Regions from separate parts of the Chromobacterium sp. Ag138 genome, predicted to be linked through region 3. Evidence: predicted binding sites of a transcription regulator. Region 3 holds the regulator's gene; each other region holds the start of a gene.
The links. Region 3 encodes sigma-54, which starts transcription at its own class of promoters, with help from an activator protein. Its sites were predicted from a motif close to CTGGCACGCTTCATGCTT; they were not measured.

Region 1 (7,946 bases), 1.9 Mb from region 3:
TCGGCGCCACCGACAGCTTCATCCGCCGCCCCTTCCTGTACCACGCGCTGTGGCAAGGCGTGCTGGCGGCGCTGCTGGCCTGGGGCCTGTCGTGCTGGCTGGCCGCGATGGCCAACCCGGCCATCAGCGAATTCGCGATGCTGTACGGCGAAAGGGTGGCGCTGCGCGGGCTGAGCCTGCCGGAGCTGGCGGCGCTGATCGGCATCTCCGCCGCGTTGGCGATGCTGGGCGCGCGTCTGGCGGCCGACCACCACCTGCGCAAAGTCGAGCCCAAATAAAATGACAAGCGAAAGGTTTCAGCTATCGAGCCGATTGTTAAATATCATTGACTCGGGAACCTTTCACTGCTAGCACTCTCAATATTCGAGTGCTAACATAGCACTACCCAAGGAGGTAGCCATCGCAATGAACACAACATTTGCCCTTCCGGTCCCGTCGACCAGCGGCAGCCTGGAACAATACATCCAGGCCGTGAACAGCGTGCCCATGCTGACGCCGGAGCAGGAAACCGAACTCGCGACCCGTTTCCAGCAGGAAAACGATCTGGAAGCGGCGCGGCAGATGGTGCTGTCGCACCTGCGCGTGGTGGTGTCCGTGTCGCGCGGTTACGCCGGCTACGGCTTGCAGCAGGCCGATCTGATCCAGGAAGGCAATATCGGCCTGATGAAGGCGGTCAAGCGCTTCGAGCCGGGCCGCGGCGTGCGCCTGTTCTCGTTCGCCATACACTGGATCAAGGCCGAAATCCACGAATTCATCCTGCGCAACTGGCGCCTGGTGCGCATCGCCACCACCAAGCCGCAGCGCAAGCTGTTCTTCAACCTGCGCAGCATGAAGAGCGGTTTCTCCGCGTTGTCCGAGCAGGAAGCCAAATCCATCGCCAACGATCTGGGCGTCAAGCCCGAGGAAGTGCGCGAAATGGAAATCCGCATGAACGGCCAGGACATCTCCCTGCTGGCCGACAGCGACGACGAGGACAGCTACGCGCCGATAGACTGGCTGGCCGACAGCCACAGCGAGCCGACCCGCGCGCTGGAGCGCCGCGCTTTCGACCATCTGCAGTCGGAAGGCCTGGAATACGCGCTGTCCACGCTGGACGCCCGCAGCCGCCGCATCGTCGAGGCGCGCTGGCTGGCCGACGACAGCGGCTCCACGCTGCACGAGCTGGCCGCCGAGTTCGGCGTGTCGGCCGAGCGCATCCGCCAGATCGAGGCCAAGGCGCTGACCAAGATGAAAACCGCGCTCAGCGAAGGCGTGGTGCTGGACAACTGATCCCGCGCCGCCGGACGCGAAAAAGCCGCTCGAAGATTCGAGCGGCTTTTTTATTGCCCGCCGCCAGAAGGCGGCGGGACGGCTCACTCCTGCAAGGTGCGGAACTTGGCCGGCAGCTTGTCGTAAGCCTCGCGGCTGACCCGGCGCAGCGGCGCCCATGCCGGTTCCTGGTCGCCAAGCGTCTCGAGGAACTGGCCGGCATAGGTCGGGAACGACGCCAGCGTGGTGCGCAGCGTCTGCTCGGCCTTGGCCTGCTGGCCGGCCAGGATTTCCAGCTGGGCGCGCTTCAGCATCACGTCGGGATAGGGGCGGAATTCGGTCAGCCTGTCTTCCAGCGCCAGCTTCTGCTTCAGGTTGTCCCGATTCACCGGCAGATAATCATCCAGCGTGTACAGCGCGTGGTAGGCGAACAAGGGCTTGGTTTCGACGATCTCGATCAGGCGCTCGGTGCGGACCTTGTCCTTGGCGGCGTTGCCGGTCGGCACGTACAGGTTCACCAGTTCCCAGAACATGGAGGAGGTGCTGATCGACAGCCAGCCCACCCATGCCAGCGCCGCCAGCAAGGGCAATCGCATCGGCCAGGCCAGCGGGCGCTCGCCGCGCGGTGCCATCGCCATGAACACCACCAGCATCGCCAGGAAGTAGTAGTACCACAGCGGATACTCCAGCATGCTGTGGGTCAGCGTCACCGCGATGCAACCCAGCGCCAGCACGCCCTCGGGCTCGGCCTTGCGGCGGAAGAAGGGCAGCACCGTCCAGACGAAGCCGGCCAGCACCAGCGTGGTCACCACGCCGCCCATCTCCGCCAGCAGCTGCATCAGCAGGTTGTGGGCGTTGGTGAACAGCCCGCTGTTGTAACCGGCCGCGGCGAACTGGGGCAACTGCTGCAGGCGCACGCTTTCCGCCGCGTACTGCGACCAGCCCACGCCCCACAGCGGGTGCGCCTGGAAGGTCATCCAGGCCTTATGCATCTCGGCGAAGCGGCGCGCGCCCATGTCGTCGCCGTTGGCCGCCAGCCGCGCGATGCCGGACGCGTTCTCGACATCGGAGTGGGTCAGCAGCGAAATCAGGTGGTTGAACAAGGGCAGCGCGAACTGGGCGGCCAGTATCGTAGCCGAAGCGGCCCACATCGCCAGCATCATCCGGCGCGAGGCCTCGTCGCGGCTGCGCCAGTGCCACAGCCCGGCCAGCGCGGACAGGGCCACCAGATACAGCAGAATGGTGCGGGAACCCGCCCAGCCCAGCATCAGCGCCATCCACAGCACCAGCGCCACCAGCCAGCCGCGGCCCAGGCGGCCGACGGCGAACAGGTAGACGCCGGACACCACCGACCACATCAGATAATGGGCATACTGGTTGCGTTGGCCGATGTGTCCGAAGATATTGCTGGTGGGGTGGGAGCCGTCATAGAACAACCCCAGCGCCGGCGCCAGGCCAGTCAGCTGGGCTGTGCCGATCAGCGACTGCACCAGGCCGCCGACGATGACCGCCCGCGCCAGCCACACCGCGAACTCGCGGTCGCCCAAGGCGCCGCGCAGCGATGCGGTGACCGAGGCCAGCAACGCCGTCGCCAGCCAGGCCAGCGCGGTGACGTAGCTCATGCCGGGGAACAATAGGTGGACGAACTGCGGCTGCAGCGCCCAGGCACCGGCCAAGGCCAGGCACAGCCAGCCGGCGCGCGGCATCGAATCGAACAGGCGTCCGCCGGGGATCAGGAACGCGCCGGCGGCCAGCAGCAGCCAAATCACGTTGATCTCGCCGAACCACTGCGGCAGCGGCACGAAGTGGACGCGGGAAGCGAAGGGCACGATGGCGATCAGGCACAGGGCCAGCAGCGCCAAGCGCTCGGAAATCTTCTGAAAAGTCATGGCAGATCAGATGTCGGAAAGCAGGAAGCGGGCAGCATACCGCATGCGCCGCCCCGGCAAAACCCATCAAGTGTGTCGGCGCGTTACAAAGCTCAGAACAGCGTCTTGCGCGTGACCGGTGACGCGACGGTCATCACGGCGGCGACGCGGCCAGCCTCCGCGCCTGAGCCATAGCGGTCATATTCCCCTGCCGCCTTATTGGCCATTTGAGTCAAAGGCTGCAATGCCGGATCCCCCCTGCCCTGCAAAAAAAGCGCGACCTTGGGAGCTTCGTCAGGAAAGTTGGCGATCAGCAAGGCCATGGCCTGCTTAGCCTCTTGCTCCTTGCCCATGAGCAGCCTTTGCATCGCAAGTTTAAGCAGCACGCCTGGGAAAGGTTGGCTCCTAGCCAGCTCCTCCATAAAGCTGATACGGGCGTCTGCCATATCCCTTGAGACATCAATATAATTCAATAGAATCAACTTCGCGCTGTCGCTCCACCATGGAACAATCATCACTTTCTGCAGATACGCGACTCGCTGCTGATTCTCCTCAAAGCTGATACTGGGATGATTGTAGCGTACCAGATTCTGGAAAATCCAGACCCCGGAAATCATATAAATCAGCATCAAGCCTCCTGCCGTCACTCCAACCCACCTTATCAGATCCGTTTCCAATCGCGCAACAATACAAGGACCAGGAGCCCGTGCGCAAATGATGATCAGCATTGCCAAAAAGGGAAGATACCACAAAGGAAATTCGAATAAACTATGTCCCAATATCATCAATGCGATAACGATTAGCATCAAATGCTCTGGCGTTTGCTGCCCTTTGAAAAAATAAGGCCATAAACAAAAAAGCAAACCAGCCATCACGATAAGCGTGCCAACAATCCCAGTCTCCGCCAGCAGTTGGAAGATCAAGTTATGACAGTGGGTGAATAACCAATTTTCCGGCGACTTAGGAAGGCCGCCAGACAACTCCAACCATTCCGACTGATAAGCATATCCGCCAACACCATAACCTGTCCAAGGATGAGTCTGGAACATGCTCCAGGCCTTGCTCCACTCGATGCGCCGTCGCAAGCCGAAACTATCGCCAAGCATTCTCTCCGCACCGCTTGACGCGTCGAAATACCAGCCTAGTGCTTGCATTCCTCTGACCAACGGACCACTGAACAGCTGCCACATAGCCAATGCCAGCAAGGCGAACGCCAACATTGCCACCATCTTCGTCACCCGTTCATCCGAACGAGCGCGCCTGTGCCAGAACCAGCCAAGCACCGCCATGGCCAATCCGTAAGCCAGAACCAGGCGCGAACCCGACCAGGTCATCAACATGGTCAGCATCAGCATGCAAGCAGCCCCCAATACTCTGGTCAAGCGCCCCGTGCCATATAGATAGCAACAAGCCATGATACTCCAGCCCAAATACTCCCCGTAATGATTGCGCTGCGCTAAATTACCGATAGGGATAGATGGATTGAGCGGATCATAGATGACAAAGCCATGCAGATAAGGCGCCCCTCCTGCAAGCTGTATCAAACCAATCACGCATTGCAACAGGCCACCGCCTAGCAATATCCACGCAAGCGCGCACAATGCCGACTCTTGCCTCAACCAGAGTCCAGCGCACAGGCTGAGAAGAAGCATGATGGCTAATACCCCTCCCCATTGGACCGCTGCAATGTAATTTCCCACCCACGCGCCGGAAGCGACAATCCATAACAAAAAAGCCAATAAAAATATGCTTGCGCGAGGAATAGCCAACGTCGCCATACGAAAGTGGAAAAACCAGCACGCAGCCATACCGATACCCAAGATTACCAGCGCGTGCGTCCACCAATCTTGTAGTGGGCTATAACGGGCATAATTAAGAAAGGGCGCGGCAAATAGCAAAATCCAAAACATGAAGATCGGCAGTTTTTTCATTGTTGGCATAGAATCAAAAAGAGGCGCTTGCGCGCCTCTTGGTCATAACAAAACAATCATAGCTATACGCGGCAATTTGTGGGCACCCAATTAGCCGATAGCTGATTAGCGGCTGCAATAGCGATCGCATTCGAAGCGACCGTGGTGCTCCCGGTATAGGTGCAAACCCAGGTCACCGAGCCGGTCCCCGAGGAGGGAACAAGTTCGAGCAACGCGCCATTTAAGACCGCGGAGGTGAACGTAACCGGAATAACGCCGTTCGCCAATACCGACACCTGGCTGACTGACGGCCCCGAGATCGAAGTCGGAGCAGCAAGGCCATAATTGGTATTGAAAGGCGCCGTACCACTGGCGTATGAGCCCTGCGCTGCATAATATTCCGCAACCGCCGTTTGCGCCGCAGACGCCAGGGACAAGCCCTCCGACACTCGCGCGCGCTTGGTGTAATCCTGATAAGCCGGAATCGCGATCGCGGCCAAAATGCCGACGATGGCCACCACGATCATCAGTTCAATCAGGGTGAAGCCCTGCTGCCGATGCTGTTTCTTCATGTTGAACTCCCAGTTTGAGCCAAGCTTAGCCAAAGTGGAGGGAGACGCGTCGCCTCGTCCCTCCTTCCCATCTTCAAAGGTCGCGGGTTTGCCCCGTCATGTTGTACCGAAACCGGCCAGCACGAAACATGCCAGCCCCGCGCAAGGCCGGCCATCGATGCCGGTCCGGGCACAGCCTTGTCAGCATAGGTCAGAAACTGCCGTTTTTCGTCACTCGGACTGCCCGTTCGGACTGTGCTAGCATCGCTTTCCCACCCGGACACACAGGAGCCGCCGCATGAGCAACCAAGCCTGGCTGGAGCGCAGTTTCGCCGCCGTCTGGCATCCCTGCACCCAGATGAAGCGCCATGAGCGGCTGCCCATCGTGCCCATCGCCAGCGCGGACGGCGTCTGGCTGACCGATTTCGACGGCAAGCGCTACCTGGACGGCGTCAGCTCCTGGTGGGTGAATTTGTTCGGCCACGGCCACCCGCGGATCAAGCAGGCGGTGCGCGAGCAGCTGGACCGGCTGGAACACGTGATGCTGGCCGGCTTCACCCACCGCCCGGTGGTGGAGCTGTCGGAGCGGCTGGCCAAGCTGTCCGGCCTCGGCCATGCCTTCTACGGCTCCGACGGCGCCAGCGCCACCGAAATCGCGCTGAAGATGAGCTTTCATTACTGGAAGAATGTCGGCCGGCCGCAAAAAAACCGTTTCGTCAGCCTGGAAAACAGCTACCACGGCGAAACCGTCGGCGCGCTGGCGGTCACCGATGTGCCGCTGTTCTCGTCCACCTACGCCGAGCTGCTGAAACCCGGCCTGCGCGCGCCCAGCCCGGACGCCCGGCAGGCAGGGCCTGGCGAAAGCGCGGCCGATATCGCGCTGCGCGCCGCCCGCTCGATGGAAAACCTGCTGGCCAAGCATGGCGGCGAGATCGCCGCGGTGATCGTCGAGCCGCTGGTCCAGGGGGCGGCAGGCATGGCGATGTACGATCCCATCTACCTGACCGAACTGCGCCGGCTGTGCGACCGCTACCAGGTGCATCTGATCGCGGACGAAATCGCCGTCGGCTTCGGCCGCAGCGGCAGCTTCTTCGCCTACCAGCAGGCTGGCGTCACGCCGGACTTCCTGTGCCTGTCCAAAGGCATCACCGGCGGCTTCTTGCCCTTGTCCTGCGTGCTGACCCGGGACGAAATATACCAGGCCTTCTACCACGACGACGTGGCGCGCGGCTTCCTGCACTCGCACAGCTACACCGGCAACGCGCTCGCCTGCGCGGCGGCGCTGGCGGTGCTGGACATCTTCGAAGACGAAAACGTGCTGGAAGCCAACCGGCTCAAGGCCGCCGACTTCATCGAACGGATGCGCCCGCTGATCGAGCGGCCCGAAATCCGCCACTTCCGCCATCAAGGGATGATCTGGGCCTTCGACGTCGAAACACCGCGCGCGGACTTTGCATTGGCTTATTTTTCGGCCATGCTGAAACGCGGATGCCTGTTGCGGCCGATTGGAAAATCGGTCTACTTCATGCCGCCGTACACGCTGAAACCCGAGGAGATGGACTGGCTGGTGGCGGCCGGCGTCGATGCGCTGGACGAGGTGCTGGCAGGAGAAAGCGCCGGCGGCGACGCGACCCCGCTGCCCTGAGCGTTTCCGGCCTTCTCCGCCCTTGCGCAGCGCCCGCCTCGGAGCCTCTCCCGAATGCCGCCACTCGTCTTGCCGAAGAAGGATATGGACCCGCAACTCGTCAACACCCAGCCTGCCAGCGTCGCCGCCTGGCTGGAGCGCTTGCCTTACACCGACCTGGCCGAATGCGGCAAGCTGCTCGGCCAGGGCCTCCACCAGCTGGGCCGCGTTCCGATGGACCCCATGCAGCGCTACAAGCTGCTCAAGCTCTATCTGAAAGCGCTGGATCGTTACTACCCGTTGCTGGAGAACGAAGCCCAGCACGGCGACGCGGTCGCCTCCCCCAAGATGCGGCTGCTGGCTGCTATCAGCGTCAAGCTGTTCGCCAACCTGTTCCTGGCCTTCAAGCAGACGCTCAACGAGAAGCTGGCCCGCCACGCGCTGCTGGAGCGCGAGCAGCCCAAGCAGGAGCTGCTGCTGTACACGATGATGGCCGCGCGGCAATACCTGAACATCAGCCAGCAAAACTATTACCCGCTCCCCGGCGGCTTCTGGCTGGACTGCCACCAGTTGTACGCTCTGGCGCTGCAGCGCGGCTGGCAGGACAAATCATTGGCCGGCGACGACACGCTGGCCGTCATCTACCGCCAATTGCTGCTGCTGGGACTCACCGCCACCAACCGGCTGTCGGCCAGCGACATGCAGCTGGCCAGGCAACTGGCTTACGATCTGGCCAAGCAGGTGG
Region 2 (7,946 bases), 2.1 Mb from region 3:
AGAACGAGTTCATCGCCGCGTCGGAAGTGATCTTGAAGCTCACCGGGGTATCGGCCGGGAATACCAGCTCGTTGACGGAAGCGATTTGCTGCTCGGGGTAGATGAACAACCATTTCCAGTTCAGCGCCACTACCTGCACCTGAATCGCCTTCTTGTCCGACTCCAGCGGACGATAAGGATCGAGCTTGTGCGTGCTCTTCCAGGTCAGCGTCGCCAGGAAGGCGATGATGATGCAGGGGATCAGCCAGACCACGATTTCGATCTTGGTCGAGTGCGACCATTTCGGTTCGTAGGCGGCGTCCTTGTTGCTGGCGCGGTACTTCCAGGCGAAAACCAAGGTCATCACGATCACCGGGATGACCACCAGCAGCATCAGCGCAGTTGCCGTCAGGATCAGGGACTTCTGCTCAGCGGCGATCTGGCCCTTGGGATCGAGAATGCCGCCTTGGCATCCCGACAGCAGGGCGATCACCACAGGCGCCAGCCCCCGCATCAGGCGGGAGGGTCTATGGTTTCTCATCATACGACTTTTCGGGTTAAAAATCCTTTGGCGCGCAGATGCGCAACAGGCGTTGCGAGCTGCGCTCCAACGCCAAGAAAACAGTTCCTTGCCAGACCAAGAAGCGACAGCGCCGGGCGCGGTCCCATCCGTCCAGATCAAACCAAAAGTTTAGGGATCGCGGATATTCCGCGACCGGCCCCACCGGCGGCCTGCGCCGGATACGGCGGGAAGCGACTCCACAATCGCTTCCGGACGATGGCGTGACAGCTGAAGATCACTGCCCGAGTGAAACGCCGCATGCGGCGCGGGAAGACAGGAATTCGGCAAGCACAAACATCAATGCCCGACACCGTCGCGCTGCGACAAATCGTCGCGGCCCTCAAGGGCGGGCGGGCGTATTAGAAACAGTTCCAGCCAATATTTCAAGAGTCTTGACTATGATCAACACCGCGCTGCCAGCAAATATGCCATTCGATTGACAAAAATCAAGGACGCCCCTCGCCGCATTCTGCCGGAGCAACAACCACTTAGGACAAAGTCATCAACATGACCAAGACATGTCGGCGGTTGCAAATCGTTACAAAAAATATTTCTTTCGGCACAGCGCCGAACCGGAGAAAGTTTGGACAAGAAGCAAAAATGGCGATCCCCATCGCCCCATGACGGGTGCGGGCAACTTTGCTTGGCAAACGCGCGCGAGGCGAAAAGATCGACAGAAACGCAAAAAGCCGAATCAAAACATCGATTCGGCTTTTCTGGTATTTGGTTGCGGGGGCAGGATTCGAACCTACGACCTTCGGGTTATGAGCCCGACGAGCTACCAGACTGCTCCACCCCGCGTCAGAGAGATTGCATATTAAGGCAAAGCTAAAAGCGCGTCAAGAACTTTTTACATAAAAGCACCTGTCACCCGCTTTCTTCCCGATCTGAGAGACGCCGCGGCAACAAAAAAGCGGCCCAAGGGCCGCCTTCTCGCATCAAGCCAAATCCAATTACTTCTTCTCGGCGCGGGCCTTGGCCACCAGCTCGTTCATCACCTGGATCATGCGTTCCGGCGTGCTGGTCACCACCACGTACTTGCCGTTGACGATCACGGTCGGCGTGCCCTGGATCTGGTAGTCGCGGGTGATCTTGCTCGCGCGCGCCACCTGGGCGTTGATGCCGAAAGAGTTGTAGGTCTGCAGCAGCTTGGCGCTATCGACGCCCTTCTGCTGCTTGATCCAGCCGGTGAACTGCTCAGGCTTGGACAAATCCACGCGCTGCTTGATCTGCGCCTCGAAAGCCGGACGATGCAGCTTGTCGAAGGTGCCGGTGGCGTTGAAGGTGGCGAACATGCGGGCGAAACCTTCCATCGACTTCTGCCAAACGATCTGCTCCTTGCGGAAGCTCACGTCGGCCGGCAGGGTCTTGGCCCAGGCGTTGAGGGCCGGATCGTCGTCATAGCAATGGATGCAGTGGTAGGAGAAGAATTCGATCACTTCCACCTTCTTGGGATCGGCCACCGGCTGGGGCGTGCTCAGCATCGTGTAGTCCTTGCCCAGCTGGATCGCGGCATTCGCCATGCCGCTGACCGCCAGCATTGCCAACAACAACCATTTCTTCATGTTCTTTTCCCGTTACTTGGAGAGATGAGACTTACTCGGCCTTCACCACATTGGCGCTGATGCCGTCCTGTTTCAACTGCGCGCGGATGCGCTCCACGTCGTCCTGCCGGCTCAACGGGCCGACGCGGACCCGGTGGACCATCCCCTTGTCAGGCACGTTGACCGACTGGATCTTGGCCTCCACCCCCAGCAAAGCCAGCTTGGCCTTCAGGTTGTCGGCCTCGTCCTGGTTCTGGAACGCGCCCAGCTGCAAATAAACTTTTTTGGCAGGCGCCGATGCCGAAGGTTCCCCCGAACGCGAGGACTTGGCGTCGGAGGTGACCGCGTCCACCTGGCCCGGCAGAATCTTGTAAAAATCGAAGCGCTGCTCATCCTTACCGGTCTTTGCCGGCGCTTGCTGCGCCGGTTTGGGCTTGGCTTCGTGCGGCGTCGCCGGCGGAGGCAGCGGCACCGTCTCGGTGGAATCCAGCGTGGCTTGTTGCGGCGCTTGAGCCGGAGGCGGCGCGGCCGGCGTCGTGGCCGAAGCGGCCTCGGAAATGCGGGTGCCCGGCGCCAGCAGCTCGGTCGGCGGCTGCGGCGCTTCCGCCTTGCGCTCGTTCTTGGGCTGGAAGGCGGCCGGCGAGCGGTTCAGATACATCGCCAACCCCACCGCCACCGCCACGCCGACGATCAGGCCGATGATGATGCCCGCCATCATGCCGCCTCCGCCGCTGCGCGACGAGGAGGAGTTGCCGCGCCCGCGCGACGGTCTGGGGGAGTTTTTCAGGTCTCGATTAGCCATTCACCACTACCGCTATGTCTGTTGGACAGCCATCATGCCATCCGGATTTAATTGATCAATTTTATCAAGCGCCGCCTTGCATGACGCGCCTGAGCTGGATCGCCTGCAATACATGGTTGCGGCTTATCGTTTCGACGCCCTGCAAATCGGCGATGGTGCGCGAAACCCGCAGTATCCGATGATACGCGCGCGCCGACAAGCCAAGTTGTTGCAAAGCCTTGGCCAGCACGGCCAGCGCGCCCTCGTCGCCGCGGCAATGCGTCTCCAGCGCCTCGCCCTGCAGCGTCGCGTTCAAGCCGCCCTGCCGCGCCAACTGGCGCTCCCTGGCCTCGAACACCCGCCGGCGCACCGGCTCGCTGCCCTCTCCCGGCCTGGAATGCTGCAACTCCTCCGCCGTCAAGGCCGGCACCTCCACCTGCAAGTCGATCCGGTCCAGCAAGGGGCCCGAGATTTTACCCCGATACTTCGCCACTTGCTCGGGCGAGCACTGGCAGCGCCCGGAAGGGTGGCCATGATAGCCGCAAGGGCAGGGATTCATCGCCGCCACCAGCTGGAAGCGCGCCGGGAAACTGGCCTGGCGCGCCGCGCGCGAGATATGGATCACCCCGCTCTCCAACGGCTCCCGCAACACTTCCAATACCTTGCGATCGAACTCCGGCAACTCGTCCAGGAACAGCACGCCATGATGCGCCAGGCTGATCTCGCCCGGCCGGGGCTCGCTGCCGCCGCCGACCAAGGCCACCGCCGAGGCGGTGTGATGGGGAGAGCGATACGGCCGCACCCGCCAGCGCCCCGGCTGGAAACCCTGCGACCCCAGCGACTGCACCGCCGCGCTTTCCAGCGCCTCCCGCTCGGACAAGGGCGGCAGCAAACCCGGCAGCCTGGCCGCCAGCATGGACTTGCCGGTGCCGGGCGGCCCCATCAACAGCAGGCTGTGCCCGCCGGCCGCGGCGATCTCCAGCGCGCCGCGCGCGATGGACTGGCCTTTGACATCGCCGAGATCGGGATAGTTCGGCCACTCTCCGCCCAGCGCGCCGGCGAACGGCTCCAACGGCTGCAGGCCGTTCAGGAAGGCGCAGGCCTGCGGCAAGGACCCCACCGCGTAAATGGCCGCGCCTCCGACCACCGCGGCTTCCGCCGCGCTGTCGGCAGGCAACACGAACGCCCGGCCCGCGGCATGGCACTGGCAGGCCATCGCCAGCGCGCCGCGCACCGGACGCACCGCGCCGCTTAGCGCCAGCTCGCCGGCGAATTCGTAACGGGCGATATCGTCGTTCTTCACCTGGCCGGAGGCCAGCAGGATGCCGATGGCGATGGGCAGATCGAAACGGCCGGAGTCCTTGGGCAGGTCGGCCGGCGCCAGATTGACGGTGATCTTGCGGGCGGGAAATTCGAATCCCGAGGTGAGGATGGCGGCGCGGACGCGGTCCCGGCTTTCCTTCACCTCGGTGTCGGGCAGGCCGACGATGTTGAACGCAGGCAGGCCGTTGGCGAGGTGGACCTCGACGGCAACCTCCGGCGCGTCAAGCCCGGACAGCGCCCTGCTCGCCACCACCGCCAGCGTCATGGCGCTCAGGAGTGGCCGAGTTCGGACTGTTCTTCCGCTTTAGCCGCGGCCTCGTCCGGAAACACTTGGTTCTCCAGCCTGGCCAGGCGCGACTCCAACGCGGCCAGCTTTTCCCGCGTGCGCGCCAGCACCGCCTGCTGCACGTCGAATTCCTCGCGGGTGACCAGATCCATCTTGGAAAACGTGGAAGCCATCATCGCGCGGACATTCTTCTCGATATCCTTGGCCGGGCTGGCGGCGATGGTCTCGCTGATCTTGGCGCTGATTTCTTCAAACAGTTTCTGGCTCAACATGGTGGCGGCTCCCGCAGTGTCTTGATCTTCAGCCGAGTGTAGCAAAAAGCGCCCTCGCGCTCCCGCATTTCCTGCCCGCAAGGACATGTCAGCCCGTCTCCAGATTTCATCTAGGCCATGTTGCGACGCAGCGATGCACCAAAACTGTGCAGCATAAGCAGCCCCGGCGCACAAGGAAAGTGCCAAAACGGCCAGCGCGGCCTTTTTTGCAGTGCATCACAATTCAGAGAACGCCCATCGCGGGCTGGCACGATTCCTGCATAACCATCCGCAGCAGAACCATCTGTCAATCGTCCGAGAAGGAGCCGCCATGAAACTCGTTACCGCAGTGATCAAGCCGTTCAAGCTTGACGAAGTCCGCGAAGCGCTGTCCGCCATCGGCGTACAAGGCGTCACCGTTTCCGAGGTCAAGGGATTCGGCCGCCAGAAAGGCCATACCGAGCTGTATCGCGGCGCAGAATACGTCGTCGACTTCCTGCCCAAGGTGAAGCTGGAAATCGCCATCGACGACGCGCTGCTGGACCAGGTGGTGGAAGCCATCGAGAAGTCCGCCCGCACCGGCAAGATCGGCGACGGCAAGATCTTCGTCTACGACCTGGAGCAGGTGATCCGCATCCGCACCGGCGAAACCGGCGCCGACGCGGTCTGACCGCTTTGTGAAACTGGGGAAACCATAATGAAAAAGATACTCGCTGCAATGGCTTCCGGGCTCGCCGCCCTCTCGCTGCCCGCCCTGGCCGACGCGCCGGCCGGTCCCGCGGTGGTCGCCGCCAAGGTGATCAACTCCGGCGACACCGCCTGGATGCTGACCTCCACCGCCCTGGTGCTGTTCATGACCATTCCCGGCCTGGCGCTGTTCTACGGCGGCATGGTCCGCAAAAAGAACGTGCTGGCCACGCTGATGCAAAGCTTCGCCATCACCGCGCTGGTGACTGTGCTGTGGGCCGTGGTTGGCTACAGCCTGGCCTTCACCGTGGGGACGCCGTACATCGGCGATCTGTCGCGCTTCATGCTGGACGGCATGGTGTACATGAAGGACGCCGGCAAGCTGGCCGTGCATCCTCTGGCCGGCACCATTCCGGAATCGGTGTTCATGACCTTCCAGATGACCTTCGCCATCATCACCCCGGCTTTGATCACCGGCGCCTTCGCCGAGCGGATGAAGTTCTCGGCGATGCTGGTATTCATGGCGCTGTGGTCATTGCTGGTCTACGTGCCGGTGGCGCACTGGGTGTGGGCGCCGGGCGGCTGGATGGGCGACAAGGGCGTGCTGGACTTCGCCGGCGGCACCGTGGTGCACATCAACGCCGGCGTGGCCGGCCTGGTGACCGCGCTGGTGCTGGGCAAGCGCGTCGGTTTCGGCAAGGAGGCCATGCCGCCGCATAACCTGGTGCTGACCCTGATGGGCGCGTCGATGTTGTGGGTGGGCTGGTTCGGCTTCAACGCCGGCTCGGCAGGCGCCGCCGACGGCCGCGCCGGCATGGCGATGGTCACTACCCAGGTCGCCACCGCGATGGCCGCGCTGGCCTGGATGTTCGCCGAATGGGCCACCAAGAAGAAACCGTCAGTGCTGGGCATCGCCTCCGGCGCGGTCGCCGGCCTGGTGGCCATCACTCCGGCCGCCGGCTTCGTCGACGTCAAGGGCGCGCTGATCATCGGCCTCGCCGCCGGCGCGGTCTGCTTCTGGGGCGCCACCGGGCTCAAGCACATGCTGGGCTATGACGACTCGCTGGACGCTTTCGGCGTGCACGGCGTGGGCGGCATCCTGGGCGCGCTGCTCACCGGCGTGTTCGCGGTCAAGGACATCGGCGGCGCCGACGGCAGCCTGGCCATCCAGGCGCTGGGCGTCGGCGTGACCATCGCCTACTGCGGCATCGTCACCTTCATCCTGCTCAAGCTGGTGGACATCGTGCTGGGACTGCGCGTCGCCGAGGACGAAGAGCGCGAAGGCCTGGACCTGGTGCTGCACGGCGAACGCGTGGAATAAGCCGCCAGATCGAAGATTGTTGTGTAAGGGACTTGGCGGGGCTTCGGCCCCGTTTTTTTTTCGCCGGCACAAAGTGAAAAAACCGGCCAAAGGCCGGTTTCGCTCGATGCGACAAGCTTACTTGACGATGCGCAGGCTGGGACGCCCGCTGGGACGGTTCGGCGACGGATCGTCGCCGCCGGAGTCCGGCGCGTCTTCTTCGGCGCCGACCGGCTTCAGGCTGGCCGCCTCCTCGCTCATCGGCTCCACCTCGAAGCCCATGCCTTCGCCGGTCTCCCGGGCGAAGATGGACATCACGTTGCCGATGGGCACCCAGATGTCGCGCGATACGCCGCCGAAGCGGGCGGAAAACGAGATCCACTCATTGTCGATGCGCAGGTTCTTGGTTGCGGTCTCGGCGATGTTCAGCACGATCTCGTTGTTCTTCACGTATTCGAGCGGCACGTCGGCGCGGCTGTTCACCCACACCACGATGTACGGGGTGTAGCCATTGTCGCCGCACCACTGGTGCAGCGCGCGCAACATGTACGGCTTGGTGCTGGAGCTCATCGCGTCTCCTTTACTTGCGCATCGCCTTTTCGGACGGGGTCAGCGAATCGATGAAGGACTGGCGCTGGAAGATGCGCTCGGCGTACTTGAGGATGGGCGCGGAGCTCTTGCCCAGGTCGATATTGTAATGCTCCAGGCGCCACATCAGCGGCGCGATGGCCACGTCGATCATCGAGAAATCGTCGCCCAGCATGAATTTCTGCTTGGAGAAGATCGGCGCGATGGTGGTCAGGCCGTCGCGGATCGCTTCGCGCGCCTTGGTCGCTTCCTTGCCGGTGGCGCCGGCTTCCAGCGTCTTCACGTGGATGAACAGCTCGTTTTCGAAACGATGCAGGAACAGGCGGGCGCGGGCGCGCATCACCGGATCGGCCGGCATCAGCTGCGGATGCGGGAAACGCTCGTCGATGTATTCATTGATGATGTTGGACTCGTGCAGGATCAGGTCGCGCTCCACCAGAACCGGCACTTCGTTGTACGGGTTCATCACAGCCAGGTCTTCCGGCTTGTTATGGATATCCACATCGATGATTTCGAAATCCATCCCTTTTTCGAAGAGCACGATACGACAGCGCTGACTGAACGGGCAGGTGATTCCGGAGTAGAGGGTCATCATGGCGGAGAAAATCCTTGACTAACTTAAAAAATGAGTGCAGCGCGCATTCT
Region 3 (7,946 bases):
TCGAGGCGGTTCAGCCGATGGATCAGGTCGTGCCAGGCCGGGTCCAGCGGGCGGGACAGGCCGATGCCGAACAGGCCGTCTATCAGCAGCGCCGGAGGCGGCGCACCATCAGGCAACTCGGCCAAGATGGCGAGGCCGGCTTTTTCCGCCTGCCGGCGCGCGGCGCGGCATTCGTCGCTGGCCGGCGCGACGGGTTGCAGGACGGTCAGCGGATGGCCGCGTTTGCGCAGCGCCAGCGCCGCGTGCAGCGCGTCGCCGCCGTTGTTGCCGGGGCCGGCGCAGACCAGCAGAGGCGACGCGGGCGGGCAATGGCGGGTGACCCAGTCCGCGGCGGCCAGCGCGGCGCGGCGCATCAAGTTCAGTCCATGGCCGGCGGCGGCCTGCTCCAGCCGGCGCAGCGCCTCCAGGCTCAGGATCGGACCGCCGTCCATGCTCATTCTCCCCAGCGCGGCGTCAAGGTTTGCTCGACGCCCAGTTGATCGAGGATGCGGGAGACGACGAAGTCCACCATGTCGTCCACGCTCTTGGGGTGGGTGTAGAAGCCGGGAGCGGGGGGCAGGATCACCACCCCCAGGCGCGCCAGGTCCAGCATGTTTTCCAGGTGGATGGCGGACAGCGGCGTCTCGCGCGGCACCAGCACCAGCTTGCGCTGCTCCTTGATGCAGACGTCGGCCGCGCGTTCGATCAGGTTATCGCTCATGCCGTGGCGGATGGCGGCCAGCGTGCCCATCGAGCATGGGCATACCACCATCGCGTCCGGCGGATTGGAGCCGGACGCGGCCGGCGCGAACCATTCCTCGCGGCCGTACACTTCCAGCTGGCCGTCGCCGGCGGGATAGCGCGCCTGCAGCCAGGCTTTCATCTCGGCCGGGCGGGAGGGCAGGGTCAGGTGCATTTCCTGCTTGGCCACCACCTGGGCGGCTTGGGAGTACAGCACCCACACCCGCGCGCCGGCGGCGAGCAGGGCCTCGATCAGGCGCAGGCCGTAAGGCAGGCCGGAGGCACCGGTGAGGGCGACGGTGATGATCTTGCGGGGCATCGGCTTCTTTCTCCAGCCGGGCTGGACAGGCAGGGCGGCGGGCCCCGCCGAGGGTCAGTGTTCGCGGTACAGCTGGCGGTGGCGGACCAATACCTGGCGGTCGGGGAAGGCGCGCGCCAGGTTCTCGATGATGTACACCGAACGGTGCTGGCCGCCGGTGCAGCCGACGGCCACCGTCAGGTAGCTGCGGTTTTCCTTGCCGTAGCAGGGCAGCCACTTGGCGATCATCGCCTGGATGTCGGCTATCATCTCGGCCACTTCCTGGCGGCCGGCGAAGAAGTCGATGATGGGTTGGTCGCAGCCGGTGAACGGGCGCAGTTGCGGATCGTAATAAGGATTGGGCAGGCAGCGGGCGTCGAAGACGAAATCGGCGTCCTGCGGCACGCCGTGCTTGAAGCCGAACGATTCGAAGATCAGCGTCAGCTGGCTGCTGTCGGCGTCTACCAGCTCGCGCACCCAGCTTCTGAGGGCGTTGGCGGACAGCTCGCTGGTATCGATGCGGGTGCCCAGCTCCAGCACCTCGGCCAGCATCTCCTGCTCCAGCAATATGCTTTCCTCCACCGTGATGCCGGTGTCGGACAGGGGGTGGCGGCGGCGGGTTTCGGAAAAACGCTTGACCAGCGTCTCCGGCTTGGCCTCCAGGAACAGCAGCCGCACATCCATGCCTTGGGACTTCAGGGACTCCACCACCTTGGGCAGCGCGCCCAGGGTGGGGCCGGAGCGGGTGTCCACGCTGATGGCGATGTCCTTGTAGCCGAAGTCGGCGTACATCGCCATCGCTTCCGGCAGCATGGTGGCGGGCAGATTGTCCACGCAGTAGAAACCGGAATCCTCCAGCGCGCGCAGCGCCACCGACTTGCCGGAGCCGGACAGGCCGCTAATCAATATCAGGCGCATTTTCCTGATCTCGCAAGAAATTGGTGTGGCGTTCGATGAATTCGCGGGTGCTGTCGATGCCGCGCAGCTGCAGGATGTAGTTGCGCACGGCGGCCTCCACCAGCACCGCCAGGTTGCGGCCGGCGGCCACGGGCAGCACCACCTTGCGCACGGTGACGCCGATGATGTCCTGGGTTTCCGACTGGATGTTCAGCCGGTCCAGCGCCTGCATCGCCTGATCGTTGGCTTTGACCAGATGGATGATCAGCTTCAGCACCTTCTTGGGGCGGACCGCGGTCTCGCCGAAGATGGTGCGGATGTTGAGGATGCCGAGGCCGCGCACTTCCAAGAAGTCGCGCAGCAGCGGCGGACAGCGGCCTTCCAGCGTGTCCGGGCCGATGCGGTACAGCTCGACGGCGTCGTCGGCCACCATGCCGTGGCCGCGCGAGATCAATTCCAGCGCCAGCTCGCTTTTTCCCATCGCGGAGTCGCCCATGATCAGCACGCCGATCTCGAACACGTCGAGGAACACGCCGTGCAGCACGGTGGACACCGCCAGCGCGCGGGCCAGATAGATCCGCAGCACATCCATCAGGTACGGGCTTTCCAGCGTGCTGCACATCAGGGGCACGTTGTGGCTGTGGCAGTAGTCGCGCAGCAGCCGGGGCACCGGCTGGTTGTTGGTGACCATCACCACCGACATGCTCTTGTGGAACAGCTGGTCCAGCGCGGTTTTGGCCGCCGACTGCTCCAGCTTGTTCAGGTAGTCGACCTCGGCGAGGCCGAGCACCTGCACCCGGTTGGGGTGGATGAAGTTGAGGTGGCCGACCAGGGCCAGCGTCGGGCGCTGGTCGTCGTTGCCGATCACGTTGTCGGAGCCGCCGGTGCCGGCGACCCAAGTCAGATTCAGCTTCTGCTGGTTTTCCTGATACAGCCGGCGCACGGTGATGCTAGGCATGGGGCGTCCATTCGCAAAGCAGCTTGTACAGTTCGTCGCGGGCGCAGGCACCCAGCATCTGCTCGCGCATCTGGCGGCTGGAGAACAGTTGCGCCAGCTCCGACAGCACCTGCAGGTGCAGGTCGGTGGCGTGCTCGGGGACCAGCAGCACGAACAGGCATTGCACCGGCTTGCCGTCCGGCGCGTCGAAGGGAATGGGCGCCTTCAGGCGGATGAACACGCCGGTGGCTTCCTTGAGGCCGCGCGCGCGGCCGTGGGGAATGGCCACGCCCTGGCCGAGTCCGGTGGAGCCCAGTTTTTCACGGCTGAACAGGCTGTCGAAAACCTCGCTGCGGGCGATGCCGCGGGTGTTTTCCACGAGCAGTCCCACTTGTTCGAACACCCGCTTCTTGCTGGCGACGTCCAGATCCAGCAGGATATGGTCCGGGGTCAGGATCTTGCCGATGAGAGTCATGTTGGAGTATGCATGCGGCTCTTGGGGTGAAACTGTGAATTCTACGTTGCCTTGATAGTACTGAAAACCGGCAAGCGCAAAGAAAAACGGGAACCGTGAGGCTCCCGTTGTCTTCAGTCCGGCCTTACAGCGAGGCCTGGGCCTGAGACGCTTCGCCCGAGCCCACCGCGCGGTGCTCGGTCAGCTTTTCCTTGTACTTCAGGACTTGGCGGTCCAGCTTGTCCATCAGGACGTCGATGGCGGCGTAGAGGTCGGCCTCGGAAGCTTCGATGTGGATGTCCTTGCCGGACAGGTGCACATTGACTTCAGCCTTCTGGACCAGCTTGTCCACCGACAGGGTGACGGAGATGTCGATCACGTGGTCGACATGGCGGGTAATGCGCTCGAGCTTGTTCTCGATGTATTCGCGCAGCGACGGGGTGACTTCCAGGTGCAGGCCAGTTACTTTGAGGTTCATACCCTAGCTCCTTCTGGTGTTGACCACCCGGTCGGGTTGCCGGGCGGCATTGTATTCTTGAGGCCCCTTACAGCGCCTTGCGCAGATTCACCGCCGGAATCTGCATGGCTTCACGATACTTGGCTACGGTGCGTCTGGCAACCTGTATTCCCTGCTTGGCCAGCGCGTCGGCGATGGCGCTGTCGGACAGCGGCTTCGCGCGGTCCTCGGCGTCTATCATGCCGCGGATGTGGGCCTTGATCGCGGTGGCGGAGCACTCTCCGCCGCTTTCAGTTTCCAGCGAACTGCCGAAGAAATACTTGAGCTCGAACAAGCCTCGCGAACAAAGCAGGTATTTCTGGCTGGTGGATCGGGAAACGGTGGATTCGTGCAGGCCCAGCTCTTCCGCGATGTCCCGCAGGATCAGCGGGCGCATCGCCACTTCGCCGTGCTCAAAGAACGATTGCTGGCGCTCAACGATAGCTTCCGCCACTTTGAGTATGGTGTCAAACCGTTGCTGGATGTTCTTGACCAGCCAGCGGGCCTCCTGCAGCCGGCCCGACATTTCGCCGCCGGCGCGCTGGTCGGCCAGCATGCGCTCGTAGAGCCGGTTGACGCGCAGGCGGGGCATCGCGGCGCGGTTGAGCTCGGCCGCCCAGCGGCCGCGCAGCTTGCGCACGCTGATGTCGGGAATCACGTAATGGGTTTCGCCGTGGCCGAAACCGGTGGCCGGGTGCGGGTTGAGGCGGGCGATCAGCGCCTGCGCGCCGCGCAGCGCCGCGTCGTCGCAGCGCAGCAGCTTTTTCAGCCGGGCGTAGTCGCGGCCGCCGAGCAGGGCCAGATGCTCGCGGACGATGGCCAGCGCCAGCGCGTGCTCAGGCTCGCCGCCGGGCCGGCGCTGCAGCTGCAGCGTCAGCGATTCGGCCAGCGAGCGCGCGCCGACGCCGGCGGGGTCGAACTGCTGCAGCAACCTGAGGCCCACCGCCAGCTCGTCGACTTCCAGCTCCAGCTCCAGCGGCAGGTTGCCGGCCAGTTCGTCCAGCTCCAGCGGCAGGTAGCCGTCGTCGTCCAGCTCCTCGATCAGCAGGCGCATCACCGCGCGGTCGCGGTCGGAGAGGGCGATTTCGCCCAGCTGCGTCAGCAGGTGCTCGCGCAGGCTGACCGGGCAGGGCACGTTGAGCATGGGGTCGAAGTCATTGTCGTCCCCCTTGCGGCTGCCGGCGCCCCAGTCCAGCAGTTCGCCGGCGCCGTCGTCGCGGCTGTCGGCATCCTGGGACTCGGCCGGTCCTTCCTGCTGTTCCGCGCCGTCGGGAGCGGCTTCGCCGTCGCGGGGCTCGTCGCCGCGCTCCAGCAGCGGATTGTCCAGCAGGAAGCGCTCCACCTCCGTCTGCAGATCCAGCGTGGACAGCTGCAGCAGCTTGATCGATTGCTGCAGCTGCGGCGTCAGCGTCAGCTGCTGGGATACCTTGAGCTGAAGAGCCTGTTTCATCGTTTACAGATGGAAGTGCTCGCCGAGGTAGACCTCGCGCACTCTCTCGTTGTTGACCAGTTCTTCCGGCTCGCCGGAGGCCAGCACCGAGCCGTCGCTGATGATGTAGGCGCGGTCGCAGATGCGCAGCGTCTCGCGCACGTTGTGGTCGGTGATCAGCACGCCGATGCCGCGCTCCTTCAGGAAGGAGATGATCTTCTGGATGTCGATCACCGCGATCGGGTCCACGCCGGCGAACGGCTCGTCCAGCAGGATGAAGCGGGGGCGGGTGGCCAGCACGCGGGCGATCTCCACCCGGCGGCGCTCGCCGCCGGACAGCGACAGCGCGTTGCTGTCGCGCAGATGGCCGATGTTCAGGTCGTCCAGCAGCAGATCCAGCTCTTTTTCCAGCTCTTTGCCCTTGAGGCCGGAGATTTCCAGGATGGCGGCGATGTTCTCTTCCACCGTCATGCGGCGGAAGATGGACGCTTCCTGCGGCAGGTAGCCGAGGCCGAGCTGGGCGCGCTGATGGATCGGGTAGTGGGTGATGGACGCGTCGTCGAGGCGGATGTCGCCGTCGTCGGCGCCGATCAGGCCGACGATCATGTAGAAGCTGGTGGTCTTGCCGGCGCCGTTGGGGCCGAGCAGGCCGACGACTTCGCCGCTCTCGATGCTGAGCGACACGTCCTTGACCACGGTGCGCTTCTTGAAGCGTTTTTTCAGATTGGTGACGGTGAGGATGCTGTGCTTCATGGCGCGGCGGCTCCGGCGGCGGGCTTGGCGGCCGCCGGCTGCGACGCGGTGTTCTTCGGCTGCAGGATCACGGTGGTGCGTCCGCCCTTGCCGGCGTTGGCGCCGCCGCCCATCACCTGGTAGACCTCGCTCTGGGTGTCGTAGGTGATCACGTTGCCGATCACGAGGTCGCCGTTGCGCTTGACGCGGGCGTTGCCGGTCAGCACCGCGAAGTGCTTGGCGCTGTCGTAGTCCAGTTTGCTGGACTGGCCTTCGATCCAGCCGCTGTTGTTGTCCAGCTTCTGGCGGAAGGTGACGATGCGGCCGGTGGCCTGCAGCGTCTGGTTGCCTTGCTGGTCCTGGGTGGCGACCACCTTGTCGGCGTTCAGCCGCAGCGTGCCCTGGATCACCACCACGTTGCCGGTGCAGGTGGAGACGCCCTTGGTCTGCTCCATGGTGCAGCCGTTGTCGCTGGTGATCTCGATGGGCTTGGTTTTGTCTGCCTGTTCGGCGTAAGCCAGCGCGGAGGCGGCCAGCAGCAAGCCGGCCAGCAGGATGCGAGAGTTATTTGGCATAGACGATCTTGGTCTTGGAATACAGATTGAGCAGGCCCTGCGACTCCAGATAGCTGAAGCCGATGGAGTTGGCGACCGAGTTGCCTTGGTAGATCACCGACGGCGCCTTGGAGCTGGCGAAGCGCTTGCCGGTATCGACGAACATCGCGCTGCTGACCAGCCGGGTTTCGGGCTGCTTGCTGTCTGCGGGTTTGATCAAAACGACTTTCTTGTCGAAGTAGGCCTGCTGGCTCTTGTTGTTGTAGCGGCCGGTCTCGCCGGTCACATGGTATTGCAGCACGCCCTGCTGGTACTGGTACAGGTCGGGGTTCTCGAAATAGGCGTCGGGCTTGCCCGGATACTGCCACATGCGGGTGGCGATCAGCCGGTCCATCAGCTTGCCTTGCTTGTCGTAGCGGGTGGCGATCATGTTTTCCGCCACGTACTCGGGCTTGTCCGGATCGAGTTCGCGGCGGCGGCTGTCCCAGCGCGAAATCTGGTCCAGCCATATCGTCAGCAGCGCGGTCAGTCCGATCAGCAGCACCGGGAACAGGCGGTGGGAGCGCAGCAGCTTGATCATGCCAGATACCGGGCGAGCACGCCTTCGAACGTGCCCTGGGCCTGCATGATCAGCTCGGCCAGCTCGCGCACCGCGCCATGGCCGCCGGGGTTGCCGGTCACGTAATGGCAATGCTGGCGCACCTGCGGCGGGGCCTCGGGCACCGCGACCGCCAGGCCGACCCGGGTCAGGATGGGCAGGTCGATCAGATCGTCGCCGATGAACGCGCATTGTTCGGCGGACAGGCCGGTCTTGTCCAGCAGCTCGGCCAGCGCGACTTTCTTGTCGTGGACGCCGCCGTAGTAGTGGTCGATCTTCAGCGCCTGGGCGCGGTGCTCGACGCAGCGGTCGGCGCGGCCGGAAATGATGGCCAGCTGCACGCCGGTGCTTTGCAGCAGGCGTAGGCCGAGGCCGTCCTGCACGTAGAACGATTTGCTTTCGTCGCCCTGGGCGTCGTAGTAGATGCGGCCGTCGGTCATCACGCCGTCCACATCCATGATCAGCAGTTTCACCTTGCGGGCCTGCTCGGAAATCATACGCATTGCTTGATCCTTGCCGCCGCCAGTCGCTGGGACTGGCCGGCTGGTTTTAAAACACGCCGGCGCGCAGCAGGTCGTGCATGTGCAGCACGCCGGCCAGCTTGCCCTGGGCGTCGACGACCACCAGGCTGGTGATCTGATGTTGTTTCATCAGGAAGCCGGCTTCGGCCGCCAGCTTGTCCGGCTGGATGGACCGCGGCTTGCGGCCCATCACCTCGTCTATCTTCAGGCGGTAGACGTCCACGCCCTTTTCCAGCGTGCGGCGCAGGTCGCCGTCGGTGTAGATGCCGTGGAGCGTGCCGTCGGCTTCGCTGACCGTGACCATGCCCAG
Region 4 (7,946 bases), 2.5 Mb from region 3:
CCAGGCTGACGCCGAAGCCGGCGTTGGCCTTCTCGGTGCCGGCTATCGATTGGAACACCAGGTCCACCGGCGCGCCCTGGCGGATCAGGTCCAGCGTGCTGGTGACGTGGGTCAGCACGCAGCTTTGGGTCGGGATGGCGTAGCGCTGGCGCACCTCGTCCAGCAGGGTCAGCAAACCGCGGATGTCTTCAGGACTGTCGCCGGCCGGATTGATGCCGATCACCGCGTCGCCGGCGCCGTATAGCAGGCCGTCCAGCGTGGCGGCGGCGATGGCGCGCGCGTCGTCGGCCGGATGGTTGGGCTGCAGCCGCACCCCCATGCGGCCGGGCAGGCCCTGGGTATTGCGGAAGGCGGTGACGACGCGGCATTTCTTCGCCGCCTGCACCAGATCCTGGTTGCGCATCAGCTTGGACACGGCCGCCGCCATTTCCGGCGTCAGCCCCGGCGCCAGCGCCGCCAGCGTCTCCGCGGTGGCGGCGTCGGACAGCAGCCAGTCGCGCAGGCCGCCGACGGTCAGGTGCGAGACGGCGGCGAAGGCGGCGGCGTCGTGGCTGTCCAGAATCAGCCGGGTGACTTCGTCCTCCTCGTACGGGATCAGCGTCTCGTTGAGAAAGACGGTCAGCGGCAGGTCGGCCAGGCACATCTGCGCCGCCACCCGCTCCTCGGCGCTGGCGGCGGCGACGCCGGCCAACTGGTCGCCGGAGCGCAGCGGGCTGGCGCGCGCCATTAGCGTCTTCAGGTCGGCGAAGCGGTAGGTCCGCGGTCCTATGGCGATGGCGTGGCTCATGTCGTGGCCTTGACGGGATCGGGTTGGGTTTCGGATGGCGCGCCTTGCAGCAACGCGTCCTGGACGGCTTCGGCGCGCTGGCGGGCGGTGGCGAGGAAGTACAGGTAGCCGGCGGCCAGCATCGCGGCGAAGATGCCGGCCAGCAAGCGGTTGTAATAGACCATGGCGAGCAGGCAGATCAGCGAACAGCCCAGCGCCAGCGCCGGCAGCCACGGATAACAGGGCGCGGAGAACGGCCGGGGCAGCGCCGGCTCGCGGCCGCGCAGCCGGAACAGCGCCAGCATCGACACGATGTACATGACGATGGCGCCGAACACCGATAGCGTGACGATGTTGGCGGTCAGCGGCTGGCCGGCGATCTGCACCAGATCGTCGCTGAAGATGGCGGCGATGCCGACCGCGCCGCCGGCCAGGATCGCGCGGTGCGGCGTCTTGAAGCGCGGATGGACGGCGGCCAGCGCGCGCGGCAGGTAGCCGGCCCGCGCCAGGGCGAAGATCTGCCGCGAATAACCCATGATGATGCCGTGGAACGACGCCACCAGGCCGAACAGGCCCAGCCACACCAGCATGTGCAGCCAGCCGCTGTGCTCGCCGACGATCAGCTTCATCGCCTGCGGCAGCGGGTCGTTGATGTTGGCCAGCCGGCTCCAGTCGCCGGCGCCGCCGGCCATCACCATCACGCCGAAGGCCAGCGCCACCAGGGTGAGGATGCCGGCGATGTAGGCGCGCGGTATGGTGCGCGCCGGGTCCTTGGCTTCTTCGGCCGCCATCGCCGCGCCTTCGATCGCCAGGAAGAACCAGATCGCGAACGGCAAGGCGGCGAACATGCCGCTGGCGGCGCCCCAATGGAAGGCGTCCTGTCCGGCCCAGCCGTGGCGCATGAAGTTGTCCCAGCTGAAGCCCGGCGCCACCACGCCCATGAACACCAGCAGTTCGAAGATGGCCAGCAGCGTGACCGCCAGTTCGAACATCGCGGCGATGCCGACCCCGGCGATGTTCAGCGCCATGAAGGCCAGATAGGCGCCGCAGGCGGTCCATTTCGGCGCCAGCGACGGGAACTGCACGTTGAGATAGGCGCCTATCGCCAGCGCGATGGCCGGCGGCGCGAACACGAATTCGCACAGCGTGGCGAAGCCGGCGACGAAGCCGCCCAGCGGGCCGAAGGCGCGGCGGGCGTAGGCGAACGGTCCGCCGGCATGCGGGATGGCGGTGGTCAGCTCGGTGAAGCTGAAGATGAAGGCGGCGTACATCAGCGCGACGAACAGCGTGGCGCAGAGGAAGCCCAGCGTGCCGGCCTGCGCCCAGCCGTAGCTCCAGCCGAAGTATTCGCCGGAAATCACCAGCCCCACGGCGATGCCCCATAGTTGCCAGCCGCCGAGCTTGCGCGCGAGGCCGGGTGTCGATGCGTTCATGGCAGACTCCTGTCCGATTGGATGGCCTTCCCCGTCGGGAAAGGGCGGGCATTCCCGCATCGCCCGTTTATGCAAAAAGAATGCCAGCGTCCGCCGCCGATTTCAATGCGCGCCGCAGCATGGCTGCTTGCTGCGCGCGCCATGCTAGAATCGATGACGATACGCAATCAGCAGCAGGGGAACGCAGATGTCAGGCAGCAGCATGGGACGATTGTTTACGGTGACTTCCTTCGGCGAGAGCCACGGGCCGGGCATAGGCTGCGTGGTGGACGGCTGCCCGCCGGGGCTGGCCTTGACCGAGGCGGACATCCAGGCGGAGCTCGACCGCCGCAAGCCCGGCACCAGCCGCCACGTGACCCAGCGCCGCGAGCCGGACACCGTCGAAATCCTGTCCGGCGTCTACGAGGGCAAGACCACCGGCACGCCGATCGCGCTGCTGATCCGCAACACGGACCAGCGCAGCAAGGACTACGGCAATATCGCCGAGACCTTCCGCCCCGGCCACGCCGATTACTGCTACTGGCATAAATACGGCACCCGCGATCCGCGCGGCGGCGGCCGCTCGTCGGCGCGCGAGACCGCGGTGCGGGTCGCGGCCGGCGCCATCGCCAAGAAATGGCTGAGCGAAAAATACGGCATCGTCATTCGCGGCCACATGACCCAGATCGGCGAAGTGCAGATGCCGTTCAAGGGTTGGGAGCATGTGGGCGGCAATCCCTTCTTCAGCGCCGATCCGGACATCGTGCCGCGGCTGGAGGAATATATGGATTCCATCCGCAAGAGCCTGGATTCCATCGGCGCGCGGCTGCGCGTGGTGGCCGACAATGTGCCGGTGGGCTGGGGCGAGCCGGTGTTCGACCGCCTGGACGCCGACATCGCCTACGCCATGATGAGCATCAACGCGGTCAAGGGCGTGGAGATCGGCGCGGGCTTCGGCTGCGTGACGCAGAAGGGCAGCGAGCACGGCGACGAGCTGACGCCGCAAGGCTTCGCCAGCAACCACGCCGGCGGCGTGCTGGGCGGCATCTCCACCGGCCAGCAGATCGACGTTTCCATCGCCATCAAACCCACGTCGTCCATCGCCCAGCCGCGGCGCTCGATCAACAAGCAGGGCGAGGCCGTGGTCATGGAAACCCATGGCCGCCACGATCCCTGCGTCGGCATCCGCGCCACGCCGATCGCCGAAGCGATGCTGGCCTTGGTGCTGATCGACCATGCCTTGCGCCACCGCGCGCAATGCGGCGACGTGCGGGTGGAAACGCCGAGAATTGCGGGTCATATCGGCTAAAATGCACATATACCGGCCGGGCAGGCTCTAGGCCAGTTCAACCCTGGGATGACACCATGCTGAAAAATCTGATAGATGGATTGGCCGGACGTCTGAAGAAGAACGCGCATGAGGAAGAGGCCCCGCACCAGGACGCGAGGCCGGAGCCGCCCGATACCATCATTCTGCCGCCGGAGGAGGGCGAGCCGGCCGATCTGCCCGCCACGCTGGGCTTCGTGTCGCACCAGCCGGTGATGGACCGCCAGCAGCGCGTCGTCGCCTATGATTTCTTCGTGCGCCAGGGCAAGCGCAACATCGAGGCCGGCAAGCAGCAGGAGTTCGACCGGCTGTTGCTGGCCACGCTGCACAATATGGACATCTTCCGGCTGCTGGCCTACCGCCGCGCCTTCGTCCACATCGCGATGACCTCGCTCGACGATCCGCAACTGCGCGGCATGCCGGCGGGCAGCGTGATCTTCGTGCTGGAGCCGCTGCCGGGCATGGAGGTGGCGGAACATATGCTGCGCCAGCTGGACGAGCTGCAGAAGCTCGGGCTGCGCTTCGCGCTGGAACCCGCCGCCTACGACCAGAACATGCTGAGCCCAGCATTGCAGGCCGATTTGTTCAGCCGGGTAGACTTCATGGTGCTGGATTTCGCCGGCCCGTCCACCCGGGTGCTGGCGCCTATTCTGGATCAACTCCCCAAGCGCTATCCCGGCGCCCGATGGCTGGCGCGCAACGTCGGCACGGCAGAGGACATGGATGTCTGCCTGCGCGCGCCGGGCAACAACCGCTTCGCCTTGTTCCACGGCCCCTTCGTCACCACCGCCCATGCGCTGGAGGGCGGCAAGGTGGACACCAACCAGACCCGGGTGCTGCAGATCATGCGTCTGCTGCGCACCAGCGCCGATCCCAAGGATGTGGAAGCCCAGTTCAAGCTCGACTCGGTGCTGCTGTTCAAGCTGCTGCGCTTCATCAATTCGCCGATACACGGCTTGTCGCGCAAGGTGCAGACGATAGAGGAGACCCTGCTGCTGCTGGGGCGGGAGACCTTGTTCAAATGGCTGTCCATGCTGCTGTTCACTTCGCGCAAGGAGGACGGCACCGCCGTCGCGCTGCTGGAGAAGTCGTTGATCCGCGCCCGCTTCATGGAGAAGCTGGGCGGCTATCGCGGCAACAAGCTGGAGGCTGAGCACCTGTTCCTGACCGGGATGTTCTCGCTGCTGGACGTGCTGCTCAACCAACCCTTTCCGGATGTGCTGGACCCGCTGGAGCTGCCGCTGACGGTGAGGGAGGCGGTGGTGGAGGGCAAGGGCATCTTCTCGCCGCACCTGTCGCTGGCGATGGCGTGCGAGCAGGGCGACAACGCGCAGATCGAGGCGCTGGCCAGGGTGCTGGATTTCGACCTGGACTTGGCCAACCAGTATTACCTGGATTCGGTGGTGTGGGCGCAGGTGGTGCTGCGCGACAGCGAGGTGCACAACAACGTCGAGGCGGTTTAGCGCCGCCGGCAGCCCCTCGGGAGCCGGCGGCGTCGGGCGCCCCCGCGCGCTCAGAACAGCATCAGCACGTCGTGCTCCGCCTGCTGGGAGAGGTCGCCCCATATTTCCTTGATTTCCAGCAGCTTGGGCAGCGCGGCGTCGAACACTTCGACCAGCCTGGGCTCGAAATGGACGCCGCTGCCCTGCCGCAGCGTGGCCAGCGCCTTTTCCATCGGCCAGGCGTCTTTGTAAGGGCGGCGCATCGTCAGCGCGTCGAACACGTCGGCCAGCGAAATGATGCGCGCCGATTCGGGAATGGCTTCTCCGGCCAGCCCGTCGGGATAGCCGCTGCCGTCCCATTTCTCATGGTGGCGCAACGCGATTTCCGCCGCCAGCCTGAATACCGGCGCCTCGCTGCGGATCAGGATGTCGTGGCCGATCCGGGTATGGGTTTTCATGATTTCCCATTCTTCCGGCGTCAACGGGCCCGGCTTGCGCAGGATGGCGTCCGGTATGCCCAGCTTGCCGGTGTCGTGCATGGGCGCGGCCAGTTCCAGCAGATGGCAGGACGGCGCGTCCCAGCCGCTGGTCGAGGCCAGCATGGCCGAATAGGCGGCCATCCGCCAGATGTGGACCCCGGTGTCGGTATCGTTGAAGTGGCCGGCCTGGCCCAACATGTAGATCGCGTCGCGGTGGCTTTTCTCCAGCTGGGTGGCTTGAACCAGCGAGAGATGGGTGCGGACCCGCGCCTGCACGATGGATGGGGAGACGGGTTTGACCAGATAGTCCACCGCGCCGGCGTCGAAACCGGCCGCCTCGTTGCCGATTTCCGCCAGCGAGGTGACGAAGATCACCGGGGTGGCGGAAGATTGCGGATCTTTCTTGAGGCGGCGGCACACCTCGTAGCCGTCCATGTCCGGCATCTGGATGTCCAGCAGCACCAGCGAGGGGCGGTGCTTGGCGGCGGCGGCCAGCGCTTCGGCGCCGTTGCGGGCGAAAACCAGCGGATATTGCGGCGCCAGCACCTGGCGCATCGCCGCCAGATTCTGCGGTTCGTCGTCGACAACGAGCAAGGGGGGAGAGGGCTGCATGTGTCACCGTTCCTGGGAAAGGCCCAGCGTTTCCGCCAGGGCTTGCGTGGCGGCTTCGCCGCCGCGGAAATCGAAGTTCTCCGCGGCGTCGCGCAGCGGCGCCACCTGCTTGTCCGGCAGCAGGGCTGCCAACTGGTCCAGCACCGGCTCCACCGCGGCGGGATCGTCGCGGTTGAAGGCCTGCAGCGCTTGGAGAAGCAACGGCCTCAACCGCTCGGCGTCGATGGCGGGGGCGCTTGCGGCCTCGCCGGCCTGCGTCGCCGGCGCGTAGCGCGAAATGGAGTCCAGCGCCCGCGCCAGCGCGATGCGCAAAGCGTCCAGCGCCGGGCCGGGCTCGCTGCCGGCCTGCAGCCGGCTTTCCACGTCGGCGGCGCGCGCCGACACCTCGTCCAGCGCCAGATTGCCCGCGGCCCCTTTCAGTTTGTGGGCCAGCGCCTGCGCGACCACCTTGCCGGCCAGCCGCATGGTGGACGGGCTGTCGCCGTAATCGCGCGCGAACTTGCGCAGGTATTGCCGGTACACGTCGGCGTCGCGCCAGATCTGCAGCCCGCGCGAGATCGCCAGGCCGGGCAGGTCCGATTGCATCGGCGTCTGGCTGGCAGCGCCCGCGTCCGCCGGCGGAGTGGCTTGACGGCCGGCCAGCCGGCGCAGCTGGCCGATGGCGATCTCGACATCGAACGGTTTGGCGATGTAGTCGCTCATGCCGGCCTCGCGCGCGGCGTCTTGTTGCGCCTGGAAGGCGCCGGCGGTCAGCGCCACCACCGGAATATGGGTCAGGGCCGGGGTGGCGCGGATTTGCCGCGTGGCCTCGTAACCGTCCATTACCGGCATTTGCACGTCCATCAGCACAATGTCCACCTCGCCGCTGTGCTGCAGCAGCCAGTCCAACGCCTGCCGTCCGTCATTGGCCAGCGAGACCGCGGCGCCCTCGTCCTCGAAGATGCGCTGCGCCACTTCGCGATTGATGTCGCTGTCGTCCACCACCAGCAGCCGCAAGCCATGCAGCCGGCCGGCATGCTGCGCCGGCGCCGCGATTTTCGGCTCGGCCTGTTGCGGCCGCAGCGCGCGGGCGACGGCGTTGTAAAGCCCTGACGGCGTCACCGGCTTGTTCAGCACCTCGGTCACCGTGTCGGCGGCGGGGTCGGCCAGCAGGATCTCGCGGGAGTAGGCGGTGGCCATCAGGATGATGGGCATGTGTTTGCCGCGGCAGGCCTGGCGGATCGCCTGCGCCGCCTCCAGGCCGTCCATGCCCGGCATTTTCCAGTCCAGGATCACCACGTCGACCGCCTCGTTCCCGTCAAGCGCGGCGATCACCTGATCCACCGCCATGCGGCCGGAGTCGACGGCGAGCGTTTTCCAGCCGAGTTCGTTGGCGGTGACGCCAAGCGTCTCGCGCGCGATGGGATTGTCGTCGGCGATCAGCACGTTGAGATGGGCCATTTCCGGAGAGGACAGCCTGACGCCCTGCTCGCGGGGCAGGCGCAGCGTGAACCAGAAGGTGCTGCCGCGGCCGGGATCGCTGTCCAGGCCGATCTCGCCGCCCATCAGCGCCACCAGCCGCTGGCTGATGGCCAGCCCCAGGCCGGTGCCGCCGAAGCGGCGGGTGGTGGAGGCGTCGGCCTGGGTGAAGGGCCGGAATAGTTCGCGCTGCTTGGCCTGGGGGATGCCGATGCCGGTGTCTTCCACCGCGAAGCGCAGCCGGACTTGCTTCGGCCGGATTTCCAGCGGCTGGATGCTGACCTTGACGTGGCCCTGCTCGGTGAACTTGATCGCGTTGCTGGTCAGGTTGATCAGCACTTGCTCCAGCCTGAGCGCGTCGCCGCGCAGGTAGTCGATGTCCGCTGGCGGCGGCGCGATGATCAGTTCGACGTCGCGGTTGCCGACGCTGGCGCTCATGATGGTGGACAG

Region 1: ACY3GB_RS16475 (pilin) is a predicted target of sigma-54. The motif match lies at 5,716-5,733, and genes of this name have one in related genera.
Region 2: glnK (P-II family nitrogen regulator) is a predicted target of sigma-54. The motif match lies at 4,992-5,009, and genes of this name have one in related genera.
Region 4: eat (ethanolamine permease) is a predicted target of sigma-54. The motif match lies at 2,269-2,286, and genes of this name have one in related genera.

What each region holds. Positions count from the first base shown of each region.
Region 1 is NZ_JBUPWA010000001.1:3,538,971-3,546,916, reverse strand. It holds gene ftsX (permease-like cell division protein FtsX) at 1-278, shown strand, start outside; gene rpoH (RNA polymerase sigma factor RpoH) at 406-1,269, shown strand; gene ACY3GB_RS16485 (PglL family O-oligosaccharyltransferase) at 1,353-3,137, opposite strand; gene ACY3GB_RS16480 (PglL family O-oligosaccharyltransferase) at 3,230-5,047, opposite strand; gene ACY3GB_RS16475 (pilin) at 5,110-5,598, opposite strand; gene ACY3GB_RS16470 (adenosylmethionine--8-amino-7-oxononanoate transaminase) at 5,876-7,222, shown strand; gene ACY3GB_RS16465 (hypothetical protein) at 7,307-7,946, shown strand, end outside.
Region 2 is NZ_JBUPWA010000001.1:3,742,197-3,750,142, reverse strand. It holds gene cyoA (ubiquinol oxidase subunit II) at 1-523, opposite strand, end outside; tRNA gene ACY3GB_RS17560 (tRNA-Met) at 1,266-1,342, opposite strand; gene ACY3GB_RS17555 (thiol:disulfide interchange protein DsbA/DsbL) at 1,495-2,106, opposite strand; gene ACY3GB_RS17550 (SPOR domain-containing protein) at 2,138-2,887, opposite strand; gene ACY3GB_RS17545 (YifB family Mg chelatase-like AAA ATPase) at 2,952-4,454, opposite strand; gene ACY3GB_RS17540 (accessory factor UbiK family protein) at 4,460-4,747, opposite strand; gene glnK (P-II family nitrogen regulator) at 5,058-5,396, shown strand; gene ACY3GB_RS17530 (ammonium transporter) at 5,424-6,734, shown strand; gene ACY3GB_RS17525 (ClpXP protease specificity-enhancing factor) at 6,852-7,283, opposite strand; gene ACY3GB_RS17520 (glutathione S-transferase N-terminal domain-containing protein) at 7,294-7,896, opposite strand.
Region 3 is NZ_JBUPWA010000001.1:1,621,927-1,629,872, reverse strand. It holds gene ACY3GB_RS07255 (NAD(P)H-hydrate dehydratase) at 1-431, opposite strand, end outside; gene ACY3GB_RS07250 (flavin prenyltransferase UbiX) at 434-1,039, opposite strand; gene rapZ (RNase adapter RapZ) at 1,094-1,936, opposite strand; gene hprK (HPr(Ser) kinase/phosphatase) at 1,917-2,873, opposite strand; gene ptsN (PTS IIA-like nitrogen regulatory protein PtsN) at 2,866-3,327, opposite strand; gene hpf (ribosome hibernation-promoting factor, HPF/YfiA family) at 3,452-3,784, opposite strand; gene ACY3GB_RS07225 (RNA polymerase factor sigma-54) at 3,852-5,252, opposite strand; gene lptB (LPS export ABC transporter ATP-binding protein) at 5,256-5,984, opposite strand; gene lptA (lipopolysaccharide transport periplasmic protein LptA) at 5,981-6,538, opposite strand; gene lptC (LPS export ABC transporter periplasmic protein LptC) at 6,528-7,097, opposite strand; gene ACY3GB_RS07205 (KdsC family phosphatase) at 7,094-7,618, opposite strand; gene ACY3GB_RS07200 (KpsF/GutQ family sugar-phosphate isomerase) at 7,665-7,946, opposite strand, start outside.
Region 4 is NZ_JBUPWA010000001.1:4,159,350-4,167,295, forward strand. It holds gene ACY3GB_RS19530 (ethanolamine ammonia-lyase subunit EutB) at 1-787, opposite strand, end outside; gene eat (ethanolamine permease) at 784-2,199, opposite strand; gene aroC (chorismate synthase) at 2,387-3,487, shown strand; gene ACY3GB_RS19545 (EAL and HDOD domain-containing protein) at 3,544-4,968, shown strand; gene ACY3GB_RS19550 (HD domain-containing phosphohydrolase) at 5,019-6,038, opposite strand; gene ACY3GB_RS19555 (response regulator) at 6,042-7,946, opposite strand, start outside.